One region of the Pseudoduganella sp. UC29_106 genome, then DNA from elsewhere that is predicted to be linked to it. Evidence: predicted binding sites of a transcription regulator. Region 1 holds the regulator's gene; the other holds the start of a gene.

Region 1 (4,767 bases):
AACGGCCGCCCGGAAGTGCACAGCCGTGCGCATCATATTACCGAAGCGGCCGGCGGCCGCGGCGCCGTGCGCGAGGTGTGCGAATTCATTCTGCGCGCCCAGGGCAACTACGAGCGCATCATGACCCAGTTCATGGTGTAAGGGAGCAGCATGCGCAACCAGAGGACCGCCCACCGTTTCCGCCTGTCGCTCGGCATGCTGCTGGCGCTGTTTGCCGCCGTCGGCTCCTTCTGGATACTGGAGTTGCTGAACCGCGCCGGCGAGGAAATGCAGGCCGATATGCGGATGAATGAACCGGACTACATCGTCGAACGCTTCAGCTTCGTGCGCCTGAACAAGGTTGGCAAGCCAAGCTACATCATCTCCGGCGACAAGCTGACCCACCGTCCGATCGACGATTCCTCCGAGATCGACAAGCCGATCGTGCGCAGCCTGGCCGAGGACAAGCCTCCCATGGATATCCGCTCGAAAACGGCGCGGGTGGATGATGTGAACAGCCGCGTGACCCTGCGCGACGAGGTAAGGATCGACCGCGCCGCCGGGCAGGCGAACCAGGAACTGCACCTGGAAACGGATAAGCTGGTGATCTACCCGGACGAGGACCGTATGGAGACGGACCAGCCGGTGCGCATGAAATCGGGTGAAACCACCGCGCAAGCCAGTGGCATGCGCGCCAATAACGCCAGCCGACAGTTGGAACTGTCCGGCCGCGGCACGCTCGTCTTCCCGCCGAAGGCGCGCTAACCCAATACGAATGGAATTACGATGAAAAAACTCCTGCTTTCGGCAGTCCTGGCTTTGGTGAGCGGCATGGCCGCCGCCGAAAAAGCCGACTCCTACAAGCCGATGGAAATCAAGTTCGATAACCTGGAAGTGGACGATGTGAAGCAGCAGCGCATCGCCACCGGCAATGTGGTCCTCACGCGCGGCACGCTGTTGATGAAGGCGGCGCGCGCCGTGGTGTCGCAGACGCCGGAAGGCTTCCAGCACGTGGTGCTGACGGGCGGCGGCGGCAAGGCCACCTTCCGCCAGAAGCGCGACGGCGAAGGCGACCAGTGGGTGGAAGGCGAGGCTGAACGCATCGAGTACGACGAGAACGTTGAACTGGTGAAGATGTTCAGCAAGGCGAAGATCAAGCGCCTGGAAGGCGCCAAGCCGAGCGACGAAGTCGAAGGCGAATTCATCTCCTATGACAGCCGCAAGGAATTCTTCAGCGTGAAGAACACTTCCACCGGCGAGAGTAAAACAGGGCGGCGGCCGCGGCACGATGGTGATCCAGCCGACGCGCACCGCTCCACCGGCAACGCCGCCGGCCACGACCAACCCAACGCCAGCGGCAGGGAAATAAGCATGGCGGTTTCGACTTGCGAAAGCACCCTGGTCGTCAAGGGCCTGCAAAAGACCTACGGCAAGCGCCAGGTGGTGCATGACGTGTCGCTGCAGGTGGATTGCGGCGAAGTGGTAGGCCTGCTGGGGCCGAACGGCGCGGGCAAGACAACGTCCTTCTACATGATCGTGGGCCTGGTCGCGTCCGACGCAGGCACCATCGATATCGGCGGCGTGGACGTGTCCATGCTGCCCATCCACAAGCGCGCCACCCTGGGCCTGTCCTACCTGCCGCAGGAAGCTTCGGTGTTCCGCAAGCTGACCGTGGAAGAGAATATCCGCGCCGTGCTGGAGATTCAGAACGTGGACGGCAAGCCGATGACCAAGGCGCAGATCGACGAGCGCCTGGAAGCCCTGCTGGCCGACCTGCAGATCGAAAAGCTGCGCGAGAACCAGGCGCTGTCGCTGTCCGGCGGTGAACGCCGCCGCGTGGAAATTGCGCGCGCCCTCGCCACCAACCCCCGCTTCGTGCTGCTGGACGAGCCGTTCGCGGGCGTGGACCCGATTGCCGTGATCGAAATCCAGCGTATCGTACGTTTCCTGAAGGAGCGCAATATCGGTGTGCTGATTACCGACCACAATGTGCGTGAGACGCTCGGTATCTGCGATCGCGCCTACATCATCAACCAGGGTTCGGTGCTGGCTTCGGGCCGCCCGGACGATATTATTGCCGACGAGTCTGTCCGCCGCGTGTATCTCGGCGAACACTTCCGCATGTAAGCAAGGCCATGAAACAGTCACTGCAACTGCGAACCTCGCAACACCTGGCGCTCACACCGCAGCTGCAGCAATCCATCCGCCTGTTGCAGCTCTCGACGCTCGAGCTGCACCAGGAGTTGGAGCAGCTGCTGAGCGACAACCCGCTGCTGGAACGCCTGGATGATCCGCTCGATCATTCGGTGCGCCTGCTGGCGGACGGCGCCATCAACCAGGGCAATGGCTCTGCCGAAGCACCACAAGAGTCCGCGCCGCAAGGCGAGGGCGAATCCGCGCCCAGCGCCGAAGCCGACAGCTATGAAGGCGGTGAAGGCGGCGAAGGCGAGGGCGGCGACATAGGCGATAGCGACTGGAGCGATTCCGGCCGCAACAAGTCGCCGGACGACGAGGACAGCCGCCCGCAATTGGAAGCGAACCACTGCACGCTGCGCGAGCACCTGCTGGAGCAGATGCGCGTGACCGTGGCGGAAGCGCGCGACCGCGCGCTGATGGAAATCATCATCGATGCGCTGGACGAGAACGGCTACCTGGAAGAACCGCTGGAAGAGATCCATGCGCGCCTGCCGGAAGAGCTGGAAGTCGAACTGGAAGAGTTGCGCACGGCCCTGTTGCTGCTGCAGAACTTCGACCCGGTCGGCGTGGGCGCGCGCAATGCGTCCGAATGCCTGGCGCTGCAGATCAAGCGCCTGCCCAATGTGCCCATGGTCACGCGCCGCATGGCGCTGTGCATTGTCGAGAAGCATCTGACCTGGTTTGCCCAGCGCGAGTTCAACAAGCTGAAGAAGGCGCTGGACTGCGACGATGAAGACTTGCGCGAAGCGCAGGCGGTGATTCGCCAGTGCAATCCCCATCCGGGCGCTGAATTTGCGTCAGACGTGTCAGACTATGTCGTGCCGGACGTGATCGTGAAGAAGAGCCGCAATGGCTGGCAGGTCAGCCTGAACAACGACGTCATGCCGCGCCTGCGCGTGAATGCCTTGTACGCGAGCCTGCTCAAGCAGGGCAAGGGCGAATCCCAGATGAGCGCCCAGCTGCAGGAAGCCAAGTGGCTGATCAAGAATATGCGCCAGCGCTTCGACACAATCCTGCGCGTTTCGCAGGCGATAGTAGAAAGACAAAAGAACTTTTTCAGTCATGGCGCAGTGGCCATGAGACCCCTTGTGTTGCGTGAAATAGCTGATACACTGGGACTACACGAGAGCACTATTTCTCGGGTAACAACTCAAAAATACATGCTCACCCCGCATGGCATGTTTGAGTTGAAATATTTCTTTGGAAGCCACGTCGCGACTGAAGCTGGGGGTGAAGCCTCATCGACTGCGATCCGTGCGCTGATCGTGCAATTGACAGGAGCAGAAGACCCGAAAAATCCTTTATCCGACAGTAAGATTGCGGACATGCTGGGAGAACAGGGCATGGTCATAGCGCGACGTACTGTTGCCAAGTACCGAGAAGCATTGAAGATCCCACCAGTAAGTCTCCGCAAGTCTTTGTAGTGCACGGTTCCGCTGCATGCTACAAGCATGTATGAACTTGTAAGCGACATCATCTTTAGGAGTGTGTATGAATCTCACCATCAGTGGACATCATGTCGAAGTGACCCCAGCGATTCGCGAGTACGTGCAGAACAAGCTGGAGCGGATTAAACGCCATTTCGATCAAGTGATTGATATTGCTGTCATCCTGACTGTAGATAACCTCACCGAGAAAGAAAAACGTCAAAAAGCAGAGATTAATCTGCGCATGTCGGGTAAGACTGTGTATGTGGAGAGCCTTTCGCAAGACCTTTATGCCGCCATCGATACGCTGATCGACAAACTGGATCGCCAGGTCATGAAGCACAAGGACCGCGTGCAGAACCATAACCACGAAGCGATCAAGCATCTGCCGGACACTTACGAAGCACCAGTCACCGCTATGTAAAGGACACGCGGGACTCATCAACAAAGGGCGCATCTGGCGCCCTTTTTGCAACCTCACCCTGAGAACAATGAGCGAATACGTCATCACCCACATCAGCAACAGCACCGGCTTCATCACCCTCGACCGCCCCAAGGCACTCAACTCCCTCTCCCTCGACATGGTGCGCGCCATCACGCGTGCGCTGCTGGCCTGGCGCGGCGATGCGTCCGTGGCGGCGGTGGTGATCCGCAGCAGCAGCGGCAAAGCCTTGTGCGCGGGCGGTGATATCCGTTTCTTCCATGAAGTGGGCCACAGCTCGCCCAGGGCAACAGCGCGCTGCTTGAGGATTTCTTCACCGAGGAATACGGGCTAAATCATTTAATTCATTTCTACAACAAACCGTATATTGCCCTGATGGATGGGGTGGTGATGGGAGGCGGCATGGGCATCTCGCAGGGCGGGCCGGGCTGCGGCGTGCGCATTGTCAGCGGCCGTACGAAGTTGGCGATGCCGGAAGTCAATATCGGCTTGTTCCCGGACGTGGGCGGCAGCCATTTCCTGTCCCATGCGCCGGGCAGCCTGGGCATGTGGCTGGGCCTGACCGGCCTGACCGTGGGCGCCGCCGACGCGCTCTATCTCGGCCTGGCCGACCATTTCGTGCCGGAAGCCGAATGGCGTACGCTGGGCGCGCTGATCGACGCGTCCCCCGCCGCTGCGCTGCCCGCCGAAATTGCCGCCTTCGCAGCGCCGATGCGCGAGCTG
Region 2 (4,767 bases), 1.5 Mb from region 1:
TATGTGGGCCAAACCGCGACCATGTCGCGCCTCCCAAGCATCGGGCAGGGACCGCAGGGCAGTCTGCTCTTCATGACGTCGGTAGGATTGCTGCGCCTGCCATCCAATGAATTTCAGAAGGTCCATCCAGCACCCTTCGTGGAGATACTTCGTCTGCGCCATCACGGGCAGGATGAACAAAGTCGGCCAGGATTGAAACTCCCGCCTGGCACGGACAATTTCAGCATTGCGTATACGGCACTCGAACTTGGCCGTCCGCAGCATGTGCGCTTCCAGTACCAGCTTGATGGAATCGATAGCGACTGGCAGGATGCGGCGGAGCGGCGCGTCGCTTATTACACGAATATCGCGCCCGGTAATTACCTTTTCCGTGTGCGCGCGGCGGTTGATAACGGCCCCTGGAGCGATGGCAAGGCAGAGATGGCCTTTACGGTGTTACCGACTTTGACCCAAACCTTGTGGTTCAGGGCCGCATGCGTGCTGACGTTGTTGATCCTGCTGTGGCGGCTTTACATATACCGTATGCGCGTCGTAACGCGCCGGCTGGAGGAACGTTTTGTTGTGCGGACGAAGGAACGGGAACGCATTGCACGCACCTTGCATGACACCATCATTCAAAGCATGCAGGCCGTCATCCTGCGCCTGCATGTAATCGGCCTCAATTTGCCCGTCGAAAGCAAAGCGCGCCATGACATTGACCATACCTTGGAGCAGGCGGAAAAGGCATTGGTCGAAGGCCGGGATGAAGTACAGGGACTACGCGATGGCAAACAGGTCGACTTGGGTTCCGCCCTGGAAGAAATTGGACGTTCGGCAGGAAGAACCTACTGTCAGGCGCAACTGCGCGTCGATATCGAAGGTGAGCCACGCTCACTGACCGACGGCCTGGCGCACGAGATTCTTGCCATCGCCAGCGAGGCGATAACCAACGCCTGCAGGCATGCCGCGGCGGACGGGGTAACCGCGCAGGTCATCTATGCCAAACACTGCTTTACCCTGGCCGTCCGTGACGACGGCAGGGGGATACCGCCGATGATTTTGCATGCCGGGGGCAAGGAAGGCCATTGGGGAATGGCGGGCATGCGCGAGAGAGCACAGCGAGTGGGTGGAACGCTGCGCATCGAGAGCGGCGCAGGCAGCACGGCGGTGACGCTACAGGTACCCGCGCGCGCTGCCTATAAACGCAATCGGCGGCTGTGGCGGGGGTAATTGAGACCGCCAACTTCAGTGCGCGCGCCTCAGATCATCCAGCCGAAACCATAATTCCTTGCGCTCCAGGGGCGTTTCCGGCGTCAGTTCGGGATTTTTCAGTTCGAGGATGCGGCGCTTGTCCAGGTTCGACTGGCGGAGCAGCTTGCCGTAGTGCTGGTAGAACAGCCTATCCATGGAACCGTCGGCTATCGCCAGCTCCAGGCCGCGGCGTATCTCTTCCGCCAGTTCCACATCGGCCCGGTTGACGAAGAAATAGTCGGGGGCAGGGTAGTATAGCAGCAGGTATGGCTCGATCGCCAGTTCCTTGTGCCGCGTTGCTTCCTGCCAGATTTCCATGGCGGAGCGGGGAAGGTAGTCGATGCGGCCGGCCTTGAGCATTTCAAATAGGCTGGAATAGTTCGACACTGCCGCGGCGCGCAAGCCGTTGTGCTCAAGGATGCTGAGGTCCGGCCAGTCGTGGCCCTGCGCCATCCGGAAGGACTGCAGTTCTTGCAGCGTGGTGACATTGCGGAACAGTTCCGTCTGGTCTGCGCGAACCAGGAACAGGCGCCAGCCGATCAGGCCTTTGCTGATGGGGATGCGTATCGGCAACAGTTTCTCTTCGCGTTCGCGCGACGTCATGGTGGCAATCACGTGCAGTTTCCCGGAGCCGGCTGCGATCTCCACGATCGAGCGGCCTTGCGGCATTACATGCGGAGTCAGGGCAAGCACGCGTGAGCTGCCGGCCTTGGCCAGGGCTAGTTGCAATAACTGGTAGGTGTAGCCGCCGCGGACGTCGTCCACGGTTTCCGGACGCGGATAAAGCACGGTATCGGCCAGCGCGCAACGCGCGGCCAGAAGGCAGGCAATTAGCGTCAATCGAAGTGCTGCCCGGGCCATTGCTTTGGCTTTTTAGGGGGAACGTTAGCTGATGGTCGCGCAAGGCGATACCGGCGTCAAGTTGAGATTCGGGGCAATTTTCCCGCGCGGAAAGACAATTCGCAACGTCCGTTGTCGGGAATCTTTACACCTTGTACTGAGGCATGGACCGTTAGTATTTAATAATCATAGGTTTAGCAAATTGGCATGAATGATGCTTGATAGTTAATCGTCTTTCTTCCTATCACTCAGTAGTGGAGAGCAAACATGAATGCTATCTTTCTTTTCAGATTGAGCCTTCTATCAACCCTGGCGGCCGGCACCATGCTGGCGGCGTCTCACGCCAAGGCGGACCCGATTTCCGCCAGCCAGTTCACCGTCAACAGCATCGAGTTCAGCTTTATGGATTACGGCAATAGCTTGCCGTCTCAGCCTGCAGGCTTGCCGGCTGAAGTCCCGCCGCCTTCGAACCTGCCTTCGATTGTGCCAACGCCACAAGAACTCACTTCCGGCCCCGGCGGTGGGACCTCGCCGACTGGCGGACCGAGCGGTCCGTCGGGACCTGAGGGCATTCAAGTGCCGGCGCAACAGGAAGGCGAAGTTCCGGAGCCTGGCACTTTGGCCTTGCTGGGACTTGGCATGGCAGCCCTCGCATCACGCCGGCGCATCTGAGCGCGCGCTAAGGCGGACGCGCTCCCTCCCCGGCGCACCGCCGGAATTCGTCTGTCAATTTGAAAAGGGGAGACCCATGAGCAAGCTCAAGTATCTGGCCGTAGTGATGTCGGGTGTGTTGCTGACTGCGTGTGGCGGCGGCGGCGGTGGCGCAAGTTCCACCGTTGTGTCGAACACTCCGCCAGTGACAGCACCTTCAACGCCATCAACGCCCACCACGCCAACGCCACCACCATCCGATGGCAACATCGTCGTGTCGGTGCCGCCCCCGACTTACGCGACAGGCAGCGGCAACCTGCAGGTGTTCAATGCCATCAACGATCTGCGCAGCAAGATAGGCTCCGGCCTGCTCGCGCAGAACGCGTTGCTCGACAAATCCGCGGATGCGCATTGGAAATATATCGACCAGAACGGCGTGCTTGAACTGCACCAGGAGACGGCTGGGAAGCCCGGCTATACCGGCGTCCGTGCTGGAGACCGTATCGCGGCTGGGGGCTACACCGCCACCGTAAGTGCGGAAGCAATCTTCAGCACCAGCGGTGCGGACAAGTACTCCACCTGCGTTGCAGAATGGGCCAACTCGGTCTATCACGCCGCCTTGCTATTCGCCAGCACGATCGATATTGGCGTGGCCACGGGCAATGTCAACGCTGGCGCCAGTACGCTGTGCGTGGTGGACCTCGCAACCAGCAACACGCAGGCCGCGCAGCTGCCGGGCGCCGGAAGTGTTCGTGTGTATCCTTACGCGAACCAGACCGGTGTACCTTACGTATTCTTCAACCGCACCGAAACGCCGACGCCCGCGCCGGACCTGGCGGAACTTGGCACGCCTGTCACCGTGAGCTTCGAGACCAAAGGCCTGGCGATCAGCGTGCCGCTTGCAATCAGTCAGTTTGCGCTGACGGCTGCTAGCGGTGCGGCCGTGGAGTCGCGCATCCTCGTGAACAAGGCCGGCAAGCTGGGTCCTGCCATCTCCACCAACGGCCCTGCACTCACCGACGATAGCCAGATGCAGGGCTTTGCCGCGACGCTTATTCCGGTGAAGCGGCTGAATCCCGGTACGGTTTATACCGTGTCGCTGATTGCCGTGGTGGATGGGAAGGCAATTAACAAGACCTGGTCGTTCACTACCGCCGCGCAGTAAATCCTCCGCCTGGATACCGTCGTTGGCGCGGCGGTATCAGTCGCACCTTTGAGCAATATCAATACCGCTCTACTGCCAATTCCGCATATTGAGATAAATCAAATAAACCGTTCGCGTGTCCGAATGACAGACCTGACCCCGAATTGTGACCCGAATTGCAGATTGTTAATTTTTCCAAATGCAAACTTTAATGTCGCAAAATTTTACACATCGCATGTTGGAAGTTGAGCTAACTCAGCGTAATCAGGTACTTAGTTAATTGGCATGATTGATGCTTCGTTCTGATTGTAGTTTCCACTACTAAAATTAATGGAGCGCAAAATGAAAGCTACTACGCTGTTCAAGTCTTGCCTGCTAGCCTGCTCCGTTCTGGCAGGGGCTCACGCGATCGCCGATCCGATTGCTGTGAGCACGGTTAACAGTATTGAATTCAGCTTCATGAACTACAGCAGCACGCCGTTGCCCGGGTTTGGGAGCCTGCCTTTGCCGGGTTTCGACAACACGCCATCTCCAGTTTTTGGCGGCGGACCGTCGACTGGACCTGCGGCAGGCTCCCCCGCTGGAGCGCCGTCCGTGACCTTGCCATTGATCGTTCCGACTCCGCAGGAAACCAAGCCAATCATCGATGCAGCCGTGCCTTCGACGCCGGGCCAACCGATGCCTTCCCAGCTCATCGAAGCTCCAGTCCAGCCGCAACAGGTAGAGGAAGTGCCTGAGCCGGGGACGCTGGCTTTGCTTGGCCTGGGTCTGGCCTTTCTTGGCTTACGTCGCAGGGAGCAGGCACATGGTTAAGTCCCGCAGTCTGGCTTCACTTGTCCTGCTATCGTTGCTGGCTGCCTGCGGTGGGGGAGGAGGAGGCGGCTCGCAAGTCGTTGCGACCA

The links. Region 1 encodes sigma-54, which starts transcription at its own class of promoters, with help from an activator protein. Its sites were predicted from a motif close to TGGCANGNAANCTGCTTT; they were not measured.
Region 2: the regulator sigma-54 is predicted to act here: its motif matches at 2,274-2,291, upstream of ACHMW6_RS24600 (PEP-CTERM sorting domain-containing protein).

The regions. Positions count from the first base shown of each region.
Region 1 covers NZ_CP171977.1:6,368,095-6,372,861, reverse strand. Annotated here, with positions in the region: gene ACHMW6_RS31740 (KdsC family phosphatase) at 1-141, shown strand, start outside; gene lptC (LPS export ABC transporter periplasmic protein LptC) at 151-744, shown strand; partial or broken gene lptA (lipopolysaccharide transport periplasmic protein LptA) at 766-1,179, shown strand; gene lptB (LPS export ABC transporter ATP-binding protein) at 1,351-2,106, shown strand; gene ACHMW6_RS31720 (RNA polymerase factor sigma-54) at 2,115-3,599, shown strand; gene hpf (ribosome hibernation-promoting factor, HPF/YfiA family) at 3,667-4,026, shown strand; partial or broken gene ACHMW6_RS31710 (enoyl-CoA hydratase/isomerase family protein) at 4,094-4,767, shown strand, end outside.
Region 2 covers NZ_CP171977.1:4,908,569-4,913,335, reverse strand. Annotated here, with positions in the region: gene ACHMW6_RS24610 (triple tyrosine motif-containing protein) at 1-1,209, shown strand, start outside; gene ACHMW6_RS24605 (substrate-binding periplasmic protein) at 1,225-2,070, opposite strand; gene ACHMW6_RS24600 (PEP-CTERM sorting domain-containing protein) at 2,338-2,742, shown strand; gene ACHMW6_RS24595 (CAP domain-containing protein) at 2,819-3,886, shown strand; gene ACHMW6_RS24590 (PEP-CTERM sorting domain-containing protein) at 4,208-4,678, shown strand; gene ACHMW6_RS24585 (hypothetical protein) at 4,671-4,767, shown strand, end outside.